Regions from separate parts of the Serratia sp. NFX21 genome, predicted to be linked through region 2. Evidence: predicted binding sites of a transcription regulator. Region 2 holds the regulator's gene; each other region holds the start of a gene.
What was found. The regulator PurR, encoded in region 2, represses purine synthesis genes. The targets are predictions, from matches to a motif close to CANGCAAACGTTTGCNTG.
Positions count from the first base shown of each region.

Region 1 (4,479 bases), 1.1 Mb from region 2:
GACCATTCCTTATCAGATTTTACCGCGCCGTGCGGGCGACCTGCCTGCCTTCTGGGCCGATGCCGGGTTGGCAAAACAGGAACTGGGCTGGCAAGTGCAGCGCGGGCTTGACGTGATGATGCGTGATACCTGGAATTGGCAAAGCAAAAATCCGCAGGGCTATCGCCGTTAACAAACCTGCATAAAGGCTAAACCGGTAGGGGGCGAACATGTTCGCCCCGACTTAACCCGTTGATTATATGATAGGGCGCGGCATGCAGCGCCCCTACCATGAAACAACTTTTGGCAAGGGGAAACGTTTAAGCCAGCTTTTGCTGCGCCCAGGCCAGACCGCTTTGGTATTCGCTCGGCAGCAGCGGTGCCAGTGCCTGCAAGGTCTGCAGCAGCGCAGCGGCGTCAGGATCGTTCAGGTTCAGGTGCCCGACCTTGCGACCTTCACGCACCTCTTTCTCATACCAGTGCAGATGCACCAGCGGCAGCGCCAGCCACTGCTGATTCACTGCGGTGCCAATCAGGTTGACCATCACCGACGGTGTGCTCACTACCGGTTTTGGCAGCGGCAGGGCGAGAATAGCGCGCAGATGCAGTTCGAACTGGCTGATAGACGCGCCGTTCTGCGTCCAGTGGCCACTGTTGTGTACCCGGGGGGCCAGCTCGTTAATCAACAGGCGATCGCCAACGATAAAGCACTCCATCGCCATTACGCCGACGTAGTTCAGCTCATCAAGAATGGCCGTCAGCATTTGCTCCGCCTGCCGTTGCAGGGCAGGGTTGGGCTGCGGCAGCGCCACGCTGGTGCGCAGAATGCCTTCTTCATGCAGGTTATGGGTCAGCGGATAGAACACCGACTGGCCGTCATGCCCGCGTGCGCCGACCAGCGACACCTCACCGGAGAAGTTAATCCCTTGCTCGACGATACATTCGCCATAGGCATCGGCCGGCAATTCGGCTTCCTGGCCTGGGCGTAAACGCCACTGGCCGCGGCCGTCGTAACCGCCAACGCGACGTTTGACGATCGCCAGTTCACCCAGAGTCGCGAACACCTGTGGCCATTCGGCGACGTCAGCCAGCAGTTGCCACGGCGCGGTGGCCAGACCAAGTTGGTCGAGCAACTGCTTTTGCGTCAGGCGATCTGCCAGACGCGGAAAAATATCACGGTTGACGAAGCTGTTATGGGTTGCCAGTTCGCGCGTCAGCGCGGTTTCCGGCCAGCGTTCGATTTCGGCGGTGATCACGCTGTTCTGGTAGGGCACGGCTTCCGGTTCGGCGTCGAGGCCTACCGGGTACACGGCGATACCCAGCGGTTCACCGGCCTGGCGCAGCATGCGCCCTAACTGACCGTTGCCCAGTACGCAAACCGGCTTCATGCTTCCTCCCGCGGATCCGGGTGGTTCAGCACCTCGTCAGTTTGAGCCTGACGCCAGTCGGCCAGGCGTTGTGCCAGCGCGGCGTCGTGCAGCGCCAGAATTTGTGCCGCCAGCAGGGCAGCGTTGGCGGCACCGGCTTTGCCGATGGCCAGCGTACCCACTGGAATACCGCGCGGCATTTGCACGATTGAATACAGGCTGTCTACACCGCTCAGTGCGGCGCTTTGCACCGGAACACCCAGCACCGGAACCAGCGTTTTCGCCGCCAGCATGCCCGGCAGGTGCGCAGCACCGCCTGCACCGGCAATGATCACGTCAAAGCCATTATCAGTTGCCTGCTCGGCAAAGCTGAACAGCTTGTCTGGCGTGCGATGAGCGGAAACGACTTCGACATGGAACGGGACATCGAGCGAGGTCAGGACTTCGGCGGCAAACTGCATGGTGGCCCAGTCACTTTTCGATCCCATTACAATTGCGATTTTAACCCCAGCGTGGGTGGCTGAAGCGGCGTTGGCTCCCATGGGTGTAAGGCTCCTGTATTGTACAAACGACGGCCGGTTGCCTGCGGCGGGAGGCCGAATGAGGGCACAGAGCATACCATGAGCGCACGGCGAGGAAAACGGTTGCGTCGCCGGTTTTCATTGCCAAAAGCGTGAATTTTTTTACCTGTGCGACAAGTCAGGAACTTAGAACGGGAATTGGATCAGCTCGACGGCGTCGGCACTGACTTTGATCATGGAGCCTTCAACGTGCCAGGCTCCCAGCACCACGCGGTGGGCCTTGCCGTTGCTCAATGCCAATTCATGCACCGCCGGACGGTGAGTGTGGCCGTGGATCATCCAGTGAACCTTGTGGCGCAGCATCGCCTGCTCAACCGCCTGTGGATTGACGTCCATAATAGAGTCCGACTTGTACTGGTTACTCTGCTGGCTGCGGGCACGCATTTTGGCCGCGATCTTAAGACGCCAGCGCAGCGGCATGGCCAGAAACAGTTTTTGGATCAGCGGATTGTGTACCTTGCGGCGAAACTGTTGGTAGGCCTGATCGTCGGTACACAGCGTGTCGCCATGCAGGATAAGGATTTTTCGGCCATACAGATTCAGCACTTTTTCTTCCGGCAGCAGTTGCATACCGCTGGCACGGGCAAAGCGTTTGCCGACCAGAAAATCACGGTTGCCGTGGATAAAGTAGCAGGGCACGCCAGCCTGTTGCAGCGCCTTCAGTGCCGCAGCGATTTCGCCGTGCAGTGGCTCGGGATCGTCATCGCCGATCCAGGCTTCAAACAGGTCGCCAAGAATGTACAGGGCGTCGGCGTGAATGGCATCTTGCCGCAAAAAACGCAGAAAACCGGCAGTGATTGCCGGTTCCTGTGCGCTTAAATGCAGATCTGCGATGAACAGCGTGTTCATGCAGCCGCGATTACTCGCTGACGGTAACGCTAGTGACGATGACGTCTTCTACCGGTACGTCCTGGTGCATGCCGCTACGGCCGGTTTTCACCGCTTTGATCTTGTTAACCACGTCCATGCCTTCAACCACTTCAGCAAATACGCAGTAGCCCCAGCCCTGCGCGTTTTCGCCGCGGAAGTTCAGGAAGTCGTTGTCTGCCACGTTGATGAAGAACTGTGCGGTCGCAGAGTGTGGATCGTTGGTGCGAGCCATTGCCAGGGTACCGATGGTGTTTTTCAGACCGTTGTTGGCTTCGTTCTTGATAGTCGCTTTGGTGTCTTTCTGGGTCATGCCCGGCTCAAAACCGCCGCCCTGAACCATAAAGCCATTGATAACACGGTGGAAAATGGTGTTATTGTAGAAACCTTCACGGCAGTAGTTCAGGAAGTTTTCAACGGTAACCGGCGCTTTGTCAGCAAAGGTGTTGATAACGATATCGCCGTGATTAGTGTGGAAAGTAACCATAGTTTTAGTCCTAACAAGATGAATTGAGATGTCACAAGGATCGAGTGAACAATCAGACCGCCGTTATAACATATCTCCTTTAATCAGTCAGCAGCGGGTAAACCGCACGCTGGCTGTGGTAAAACGATAATTGTTATATTATAACATTGGTGGCGTTCGCTGATTTCTCACCGTTTTCCACCTCTCAGCTTAGCAAAGCGCGGCCTTAACCTTGCATTAGATCAGGCTTCGGGTTTCAATACGCTGCTGGGTGAATCGCCTAATTACTATTTTTGTTATCACGCACACCACGGAATGTCCCGATGCTAAAGATTTTTAATACCCTGAGTCGTCAAAAAGAGGAATTTAAGCCCATTCATGCCGGTAAAGTTGGCATGTACGTGTGCGGGGTAACCATCTATGACCTGTGTCATATCGGCCACGGGCGTACCTTTGTTGCTTTCGACGTCGTCGCGCGTTATTTGCGTTACCTCGGCTATTCGCTGAACTACGTGCGTAACGTTACCGACGTTGACGATAAAATTATCCGCCGTGCGACAGAGAATGGCGAAAGCTGCGATCAACTGACCACGCGCATGCTGGCAGAGATGCACGCCGACTTCGATTCTCTGCTGATTGAACGCCCGGACATCGAACCGCGCGCCACTCAGCATATCGCCGAGATCGTTGAGATCACCCAGCGCCTGATCGATCGCGATCACGCCTACGTGGCCAGCAACGGCGACGTGATGTTCTCTATCGACAGCGATCCGCAATACGGCTTGTTGTCACGCCAGGATCTGGATCAGCTGCAGGCCGGTGCGCGGGTAGAAATCGATGATGTAAAACGCAACCCGATGGATTTCGTGCTGTGGAAGATGTCCAAGCCGGGCGAACCGAGCTGGGAATCGCCATGGGGCGCAGGCCGTCCGGGCTGGCACATTGAATGTTCTGCGATGAACTGCAAGCAGTTGGGCACCCATTTTGACATCCACGGCGGCGGTTCCGATCTGATGTTCCCGCATCACGAGAACGAAATTGCCCAGTCTAGCTGTGCTCACGACGGCCCGTACGTCAACTACTGGATGCACTCCGGTATGGTGATGATCGACAAAGAAAAAATGTCGAAATCGCTGGATAACTTCTTCACCATCCGCGACGTGCTGGGTTACTACGACGCCGAAACCGTGCGTTACTTCCTGATGTCTGGCCACTATCG
Region 1 covers NZ_CP183196.1:1,662,671-1,667,149, forward strand. The annotation lists gene galE (UDP-glucose 4-epimerase GalE) at 1-172, shown strand, start outside; gene purK (5-(carboxyamino)imidazole ribonucleotide synthase) at 300-1,367, opposite strand; gene purE (5-(carboxyamino)imidazole ribonucleotide mutase) at 1,364-1,888, opposite strand; gene ACNT1W_RS07805 (UDP-2,3-diacylglucosamine diphosphatase) at 2,054-2,776, opposite strand; gene ppiB (peptidylprolyl isomerase B) at 2,787-3,281, opposite strand; gene cysS (cysteine--tRNA ligase) at 3,584-4,479, shown strand, end outside.
Region 1: a site for PurR is predicted at 1,980-1,997, ahead of purE (5-(carboxyamino)imidazole ribonucleotide mutase). Genes of this name have one in related genera too.

Region 2 (4,479 bases):
TCATTAATATTTTATTGTCGCAGGTTTTTAGCGCCGGCAAGTGTATCCGGCTGGATCTCTGCTTGTGAAACGGTAATATTTGCGAGGTGCTGTTAAAAAAATTGAAGGCAGGGTTATGTGGTCTGAATATTCTCTCGATGTGGTAGATGCGGTCGCCCGCACCGGCAGCTTCAGCGCAGCGGCGCATGAGCTGCACCGAGTGCCCTCGGCGGTCAGTTATACCGTGCGGCAATTGGAACAATGGCTGGCGGTTCCGCTGTTTGAACGGCGTCATCGTGACGTGGAACTGACCCCGGCCGGCGTGGTGTTTGTGCAGGAGGCACGCAGTGTCATCAAAAAAATGCTCGACACCCGCCGCCAGTGTCAACAGGTGGCTAACGGTTGGCGTGGCCAACTGAAAATTGCGGTAGACATCATTGTTAAACCCCAGCGCTGCCGCCAACTGGTTCTGGACTTCTATCGCCATTTCCCCGACGTAGAACTGATGGTCCAACCTGAGGTGTTTAACGGCGTCTGGGATGCGCTGGTGGACGGGCGTGCTGATATGGCTATTGGGGCGACGCGTGCGGTGCCGGTCGGGGGCGGGTTTGCCTTTCGCGATATGGGCGACATGCGCTGGCTGTGCGTGGTCAGTCCGCAGCATCCGCTGGCGATGATGGATGGCCTGTTGAATGATGAGCAACTGCGGCCTTTCCCGTCGCTGTGTCTGGAAGATACCTCGCGCAACCTGCCCAAGCGGGTCACCTGGACACTGGACAACCAACGGCGGCTGGTGGTGCCGGACTGGGCCTCGGCGCTGGATTGTCTGTGTGCCGGCCTGTGCGTTGGCATGATGCCGGCGCATCAGGCCTTGCCATTGGTGCAGCGTGGGGAACTGGTAGCGTTGCAGCTGCAGCAGCCGTTTCCGGCCAGCCCCTGTTGTCTGACCTGGCAGCAGAATACGCCATCACCGGCGATGGCCTGGCTGTTGGATTACCTGGGGGACAGTGAAACGCTGAATCAGGAATGGCTAAGCGAAGTGGTGCCGGAAACCACAGCGGCTTCCGGCATTAGCAATTAGCGGCGGTAATCGATGAATGGGCCGTCAGCGACCGAACGACGCTCAATCAGTTTCGGATGCACTTCAATCACCTGCGACTCTTCACGCTTGCTGATAATACGGTCCAGCAACATGGTGAACGCCATTTCACCCAAACGCTCTTTGGGTTGATGAATGGTGGTCAGTGCCGGGGTGAAATAGCGGGCGTTACGCACGTTATCGTAGCCAATCACCGAAATGTCTTGTGGCACCCGCAGCCCAAGTTCGTCGGCGGCGCAGATCGCGCCCATCGCCATGATGTCGCCGCCGCAGAATACCGCGGTCGGGCGATGTTTTTGCGACAGGATCTGGTGCATGGCCTTGTAGCCGGATTCCGGCTCAAAGTCACCCTGAACAATCCACTCGTCACGTACTTCAATATTGGCTTCTTCCATGGCTTTTAAAAAGCCCTGATGGCGGCCGCCACCGGTATTGCGCGACAGTTGGCCTGGAATGGCTCCAATATCGCGGTGACCGCGTTCAATCAGATAACGCCCGGCCAGATAGCCGCCGGCGAAGGCGTTATCAATGATGCTATCGGTAAAATCACCGCGGGCCGCGCCCCAGTCCATCACAACCATTGGGATGTTGCGGTAGTCTTCCAGCATGCCGAGCAATTGGTCTGGATATTCCGAACACATCACCAGCAGACCATCAACACGCTTTTGCGCCAGCATCGCCAGATAGGCCCGCTGTTTGTCCAGATTGTTGTGCGAGTTACATAAAATCAGCGTATAGCCTTTGCTGTAGCAGCTGTTTTCTACCGCCTCGATCACTTCGGCAAAGTAGGGGGCTTCGCTGGAGGTGGCCAGCAGGCCAATCGATTTGGTGTGATTGACCTTCAGGCTGCGCGCTACGGCGCTGGGTGAGTAATGCAGCTCTTTAATCGCAGCGCCAACGGCCGCTTTTGTCTCTTCGGCGACGAAACGAGTCTTATTGATGACGTGCGAAACGGTGGTGGTGGAAACGCCAGCGCGTTTGGCCACATCTTTAATCGTTGCCATGTAAAGAATGACTCCTGAACTCACATGTTGCAGTATGTAAGTGTGATGTTAATCGTTTGCCTGCGTAGATCCTTCTCCAAAGAAGCGAAAACTGAGTTTTTAGTGTGTTGAAGTCGTCAGCGCTTGGTCAGGAGGGGCATTTTGCCGGTACACAGTTGTGAACTGCGAATTTTGTCCCATATTGAGCCAAAGTGGAAGAGGTAATCGGTATAATAAACCGGGAAATGATAACAAGATTTTATTGTTCAACTGTGTGAAAATGGTTTGACGCATTAATTGTGTGCCTTTTACCCTTGGGAAACCCAATCTGAAAAGGAGTTGTAATGGATACCGATCTGAAAATGTCACTGTTCACCACCGTTTGTGCGCTGGCCGTGATTATTGCTTTCAGCTTCACCGCTGCTTTGAACTGATCCCCTCAAGTAAAACAGGCGCAGCCCGCTGCGCCTGATTGTTTTTCCCCGCGTTACGCCAGGTTCTTTTCCACAAATGCCCAGTTAACCAGTGCCCAGAAGTTTTCCAGGTAGGCAGGTCGTGCGTTGCGGTAATCGATGTAATAGGCGTGTTCCCAAACGTCGACGGTCAGCAGCGGTTTATCATCACCGGTTAGCGGTGTCGCTGCGTTCGAGGTGTTAACAATCGCCAGCGAACCCTCCGGTTTTTTCACCAGCCAGGTCCAGCCTGCGCCAAAGTTTTTCACTGCGGCGTCGCTGAATTGCTGTTTAAATTCGGCGAAAGAACCAAATGCCTGATTAATCGCCACGGCCAGTTTACCTTCAGGCTCACCGCCGCCCTGTGGCGACAGACAGTGCCAATAGAAAGTGTGGTTCCATACCTGAGCGGCATTATTGAAGATGCCGCCGTCAGAGGCCTTAACGATCTCTTCGAGGGACAACCCTTCAAACTTGCTGCCTTTCAGCAGATTGTTCAGGTTCACCACGTAGGCGTTGTGATGCTTGCCATAATGGTATTCCAGAGTTTCTGCGGAAATGTGCGGTTCGAGGGCGTTTTTTTCATAAGGTAATGCAGGAAGTTCGAACGACATTGCTTTCTCCTTGTACAGTGCCAGTCCACCGTCGTAACAACGGGTATTAGATTGACCTGTTTTTATTGTGGGTATTTAGCTTAGCAATTTTCGCGATGAATTACAGGGGGAACGGGCAAGGGATTGGCTATGACTACGAGGTTTGGGGAAACGATCAGGGGAGAGCGGCTGACAGTGCCAGCCGCAAGGGAGTTTATCGAATGGTTTTTGGCGTGACTACCCGGCGTGCGCCGATGTAGTGGTTTTGCCAGTAGTCGTTATCGAGCTGGCTGATGCGGATTTCTTCACCGGTACGCGGGGACTGAATGAATTTGCCGTTACCCAAATAAACCCCAACATGGTCGGCCACGCCGCGGTTGTTAATGCGGAAGAACACCAGATCGCCGCTTTCCAGCTCACTCTTCTTGATCGGCGCTGCGTCACGCAGGTGATACATCTCGTTGGCGGTACGCGGCATTTTAATTTTAACGATGTCTTTATAGGCGTAATAAATCAGACCGCTACAGTCAAAGCCGGTTCTTGGCGAGGAGCCACCCCAGCGATAAGGTTTACCCATTTGATCCATCAGCTTGGCCATCGCGGTTTGCTTGGCATGCTGGTAGCGTTTTTTGTGCGCAGGGCTGAGCTTCAGTGGTTTTTCGTCAGCCACCAATTTGGCGGTTGCCATACCGGTTTCACGATGGCGCCCATAGCCTTTTTTATAGCCCTTCTTCGGCGGGGTCACTTTAATTTTGGCTATTTTATGAGTTTTGTTTTTCGATTTTGTGCTAACGATCTTTTTAGCGGTTTTTTCTGTTTTGGCTTTGGAGACCTTGGCGGTTTTCTGCGGAGTAGTGACTTTTACTTTTTTGCTGCTGGCCTTAACCGCTTTCTTTTTCTTGCGGTCATCCGGCCGGGCTTCGTTTACGTGGCTCTTGCGCTGCTCAGCGGCAACACGTGCCTGTGGCGCTGCATGCGCCAGATTAAAGAATAGCTGTGTAAACAACAGCACAAAAAGCGTAAGAATTAAACGCATGTCGACGTTACCAACCTTGGCCCCGGAACAGATATCGAATGAGTGACAGTATTCCCGAATTTCGCCATATAAAACAGCGAAGAACTCATAAATGATAATCCATATTGTGAGAAAACGTTAATAGCATTTTTTTTGCCGAAAAATCAAACTGTTGATGTATAAAAAACCAACAATGACCGCCAGGGAATTTATTAAGGTGCACTTTTTGACAGGAAATATATTAGTGAAATGGCCGGATTAAAAATGTTATTCTGAGCATATGTTTTGACCGGAAAGGCCCTGCCGGTGAGACGCGACTGACAACGGGGGAATGCCCTTGCAAAAGATGGCGTTTTCT
Region 2 covers NZ_CP183196.1:2,786,515-2,790,993, forward strand. The annotation lists gene punR (DNA-binding transcriptional activator PunR) at 116-1,060, shown strand; gene purR (HTH-type transcriptional repressor PurR) at 1,057-2,082, opposite strand; gene ACNT1W_RS13260 (YnhF family membrane protein) at 2,406-2,495, shown strand; gene sodB (superoxide dismutase [Fe]) at 2,549-3,127, opposite strand; gene ACNT1W_RS13270 (C40 family peptidase) at 3,321-4,142, opposite strand.

Region 3 (4,479 bases), 670 kb from region 2:
ATTCATGTGGTCTGGCTGGCGGTATATCGTCTTGATTTTATTAAGCAGCACCGGTTGTATTTCGAACCGGGTTTGCACCATCAGGATATTCCCTGGACTACTGAAGTGATGTTTAATGCCCAGCGGGTGAAATACCTTGGCAAAGCGCTGTATCGCCAACGGGTGCACGGCCAGTCGATCAGTAACCGCCGCCGTACGGGCAAGGCAAACGTCGAGTATCAGCGCCATTACATGAAAATTGTAGCCATGCTGGTGGCGTTGAATCGGCGTTATGCCGATAAAATTGCCATCCGCCCGGCTTTCCACTGGCAGATTACCCGTGAAGCCTTGGGCATTTGCCACAGCATCCGTCGTGAGCCAGAGCTGGCGGCCCAGTGCCGTATCACCGATGAGTTCTTTCAGCTTGGCATCGATCGGGCGATGGTTGATAACGCGCGCGGCCTCAAACAGGGATGGCACGTTATTCTCTGGCTTCACCGCCTGAAGCAGTGGCGACATGGCGATCCTTGTTCACTGCCGGCGGCCGAATAACAGACGTTGGGATCCGTCGGTTTAAGGCGTATACTCAGCCTCCATTTTGCCGGAGAGAAACACATGCTTGCAGGTATGCCGTCACTGAGTCATCTAGAGCAGCAGGAAGCTGCAGATCGTATCCATCTGTTGATGGAACAAGGCATGAGCAGTGGTGAAGCCATCGCGCGCGTCGCGCAGGAAATCCGCGAAAAACATCAGGGTGATCAGGTTAGCGTCATGTTTGATGACGAAGACGACGATGAAGAGTATCAGGAACGGCCGGATGACCAGGCTGATGACGACTCGGAAGAAGACGAAAACTATTGATGTTGTCGGGGCCGGCAAACCGGCCCCAAAGCATTAACCTTCAATCACCACCGCAGCTGCGGCCCGTTTGGCCGATTCCACCGGCAGCGCTACATTTTCTGCCGTAGCCAGCGCGACCCCCATCCGACGTTGACCGTTAATTTCCGGCTTGCCGAACAAACGCAGTTGATTGTGGCCGACCAGCGCGCGATCCAGCCCACTAAAGCGCAGGTCACCGCTGATTAGCTGTGGCAGGATCACCGCCGAAGCAGAAGGGCCAAATTGGCGAATGGCGCCAATCGGCAGACCGAGGAAAGCGCGAACGTGTAGCGCAAATTCGGACAGATCTTGTGAAATCAGAGTCACCATGCCGGTATCGTGCGGGCGCGGTGAAACCTCGCTGAAGATCACTTCATCGCCACAAACAAACAATTCAACGCCGAACAGGCCAAAACCGCCCAGCGCCTTCACCACATTTTCTGCAATCGCCTGTGCGCGGCTTAGCGCCAGGTCACTCATCTGCTGCGGTTGCCACGATTCGCGGTAATCGCCGTCCTCCTGACGATGGCCGATCGGCGCACAGAAATGCACACCGTCGACAGCGCTGATGGTCAGCAGGGTGATTTCAAAATCAAATTTTACCAGCCCTTCAACAATCACCCGGCCACCACCGGCGCGACCGCCTTGCTGGGCATAATCCCAGGCGGTTTTCAACTGTTCCGGGCTGCGGATCAGACTTTGGCCCTTGCCGGAAGAGCTCATCACCGGCTTGATAATGCACGGGTAGCCAATTTCGTCGACCGCCTGGCGGAAAGCGGTTTCGCCGTCGGCAAAACGGTAACTGGAGGTTGGCAGGCCAAGGGTTTCCGCCGCCAGACGGCGGATGCCTTCGCGGTTCATCGTCAGGCGAGTTGCCTCGGCGCAGGGCACCACGCGGTGTCCTTGCTGTTCCAGTTCAACCAGCATGCTGGTGGCGATGGCCTCGATCTCAGGCACGATATAGTCAGGACGTTCCTGCTCAATCACGGCCTTCAGCGCGTTGCCATCGAGCATGTTAATCACGTGGCTGCGATGCGCCACATGCATGGCAGGGGCGTCGGCATAGCGATCTACGGCGATGACTTCGAGGCCCAAACGCTGGCATTCGATAGCAACTTCTTTACCCAGCTCGCCGGAGCCGAGCAACATAACGCGGGTGGCGGACGGGCGCAGGGCGGTTCCAATAGTTAACATAGTCTCGTACCTGGATCTGTGGAGTGTAATGCGGTCGGATAATGGCCCGGCAGTATATACGAAAACGTTTGCGTATGCAGCCGGAGGCTATTGAACTGCCGATGTGTTGGCCAAAAGCCGCAGTTGGCGGCTTTTTTTATGCGTGAAATCCGTAATCCACCCTATCTCTGTTATCATCTGCGGCTGATTCGGTGCTGCCCTGAGCGCGCCGCCATTCCATTTGCCATAAAGAGTTATCGCCGTGAGCACAGTATCTTTTTCTTCCCTGCCGCTGCCAGCCGAACAGTTGGCCAACCTCAACGAACTGGGGTATGCCGAAATGACACCGGTGCAGGCCGCCGCACTGCCCGCCATCCTGAATGGGCAGGACGTACGTGCCAAAGCAAAAACCGGCAGCGGTAAAACGGCGGCGTTCGGCATCGGTCTGCTGGACAAAATTAACGTAGCTCAGGTGGCCGCGCAGGCGCTGATCCTGTGCCCGACGCGTGAGCTGGCTGACCAGGTGAGCAAAGAATTGCGCCGTTTGGCGCGCTTCACCCAGAACATTAAAATTTTGACCCTGTGCGGCGGCCAGCCGATGGGGCCGCAGCTTGACTCGCTGGTACATGCCCCCCATATCGTGGTGGGGACGCCGGGGCGCATTCAGGAACACCTGCGCAAGAAAACGCTGGTACTGGATGAACTGAAAGTGCTGGTGCTGGACGAAGCTGACCGCATGTTGGATATGGGTTTCGCCGATGACATCGATGATGTGATCAGTTACACGCCGCCGCAGCGCCAAACGCTGCTGTTCTCGGCAACCTATCCGAGCGGTATCGAACGCATCAGCGCCCGCGTGCAGCGCAGCCCGTTAAATGTGGAAGTGGACGACGGTGAAGAACAAACCACCATCGAACAACGCTTCTATGAAACCACCCGCGATCAGCGTCCGGCGGTGCTGGTGTCGGCAATCCGCCATTACCAACCTTCTTCCTGCGTGGTGTTCTGCAACACCAAGCGCGACTGTCAGAGCGTGTATGAAGCGTTGGAGTCTCGCGGCATCAACGTGCTGGCGCTACATGGCGATCTGGAACAACGCGATCGTGACCAGGTGCTGGTGCGTTTTGCCAACCGCAGTTGCCGGGTGCTGGTGGCAACCGACGTTGCCGCACGCGGCCTGGATATCAAAGAGCTGGAGCTGGTAGTTAACTACGAGCTGGCATTTGATCCGGAAGTGCACGTTCACCGCATTGGCCGTACCGGCCGTGCCGGTTTGAGCGGCAAGGCGATCAGCCTGTGCACACCGCAGGAAATGACGCGCGCACATGCCATTGAAGACTATTTGCAAACCAAGGTTAAGTGGGCACCGGTATCTGAGCTGAGCGGGGCGGGGAATACCACGCTGGAAGCCGAAATGGTCACCCTGTGCATCGACGGTGGTCGCAAGGCCAAAATCCGTCCAGGCGACATTCTCGGCGCATTGACCGGCGATGCCGGGCTGACGGCGGCGGAAGTGGGCAAGATCGACATGTTCCCGGTACATGCCTATGTGGCGATCCGCAAGGAAAGCGCCCGCAAGGCACTGCAACAGCTTCAGCAGGGCAAAATCAAGGGTAAGAACTGCAAGGTGCGGTTGTTGAAATAAGTCGCGTCAGGGGTGCGCTTGCATCCCTGCGTAAAATCACCTTATACTGTATAAAAATACAGTATTCTAACCTTTGAGGAATGCACACATGGCCGTTGAAGTTAAATATGTGGTGGTGAGAAACGGTGAGGAAAAGATGACTTTCGCAACCAAGAAAGAAGCCGACGCTTACGACAAAATGCTGGATCTGGCAGATAGCCTCGGTGAATGGCTGCAGCAGTCACCCCTGACCCTGGATGATGAGCAGCGTGAAGGGCTGAGCTTCTTCCTGGCGGAGAATAAAGACGTGCTGGGGCAAATTCTGCGCGGCGCTGGGCCGACAGAAGCGCCTAAGAAATCCGCCAAAGTGAAAACGGAAAAACCTGTCGCTACCACTAAAGAGGGATCTGCGTCAGAAAAGCAGGCAGCATAATGACTTATGTTGCGGCAATGTGATGAAAAAGGATCTAGAATGAGCCGTGAAATAACTTTCTTCAGCCGCTTTGAGCAAGATATTTTGGCCGGGCGCAAGACCATTACCATTCGGGATGCCAGTGAATCCCACTTTCAACCCGGTGAGGTATTGCGCGTTAGCCGCAATGAAGACAACGTCTTTTTCTGCCAGATTGAAGTGCTGTCAGTCACGCCGGTGCGCCTGGACGGGTTAACCGAGCAGCATGCCCGGCAGGAAAACATGTCACTCGGCGAACTGAAGCAGGTGATCAAGGAAATCTATCCGGGGCTGGATGAGCTGTTTGTCATCACCTTCGCCAAACGCTGATCTGTCGCCAGGCCAGTTGTGAGCCAAGGGCCAATGCCTGCGG
Region 3 covers NZ_CP183196.1:3,459,067-3,463,545, reverse strand. The annotation lists gene ACNT1W_RS16310 (glycosyltransferase) at 1-531, shown strand, start outside; gene ACNT1W_RS16305 (YoaH family protein) at 595-840, shown strand; gene purT (formate-dependent phosphoribosylglycinamide formyltransferase) at 874-2,052, opposite strand; gene dbpA (ATP-dependent RNA helicase DbpA) at 2,294-3,676, shown strand; gene ACNT1W_RS16290 (YebG family protein) at 3,765-4,088, shown strand; gene yqfB (N(4)-acetylcytidine aminohydrolase) at 4,128-4,436, shown strand.
Region 3: a site for PurR is predicted at 2,110-2,127, ahead of purT (formate-dependent phosphoribosylglycinamide formyltransferase). Genes of this name have one in related genera too.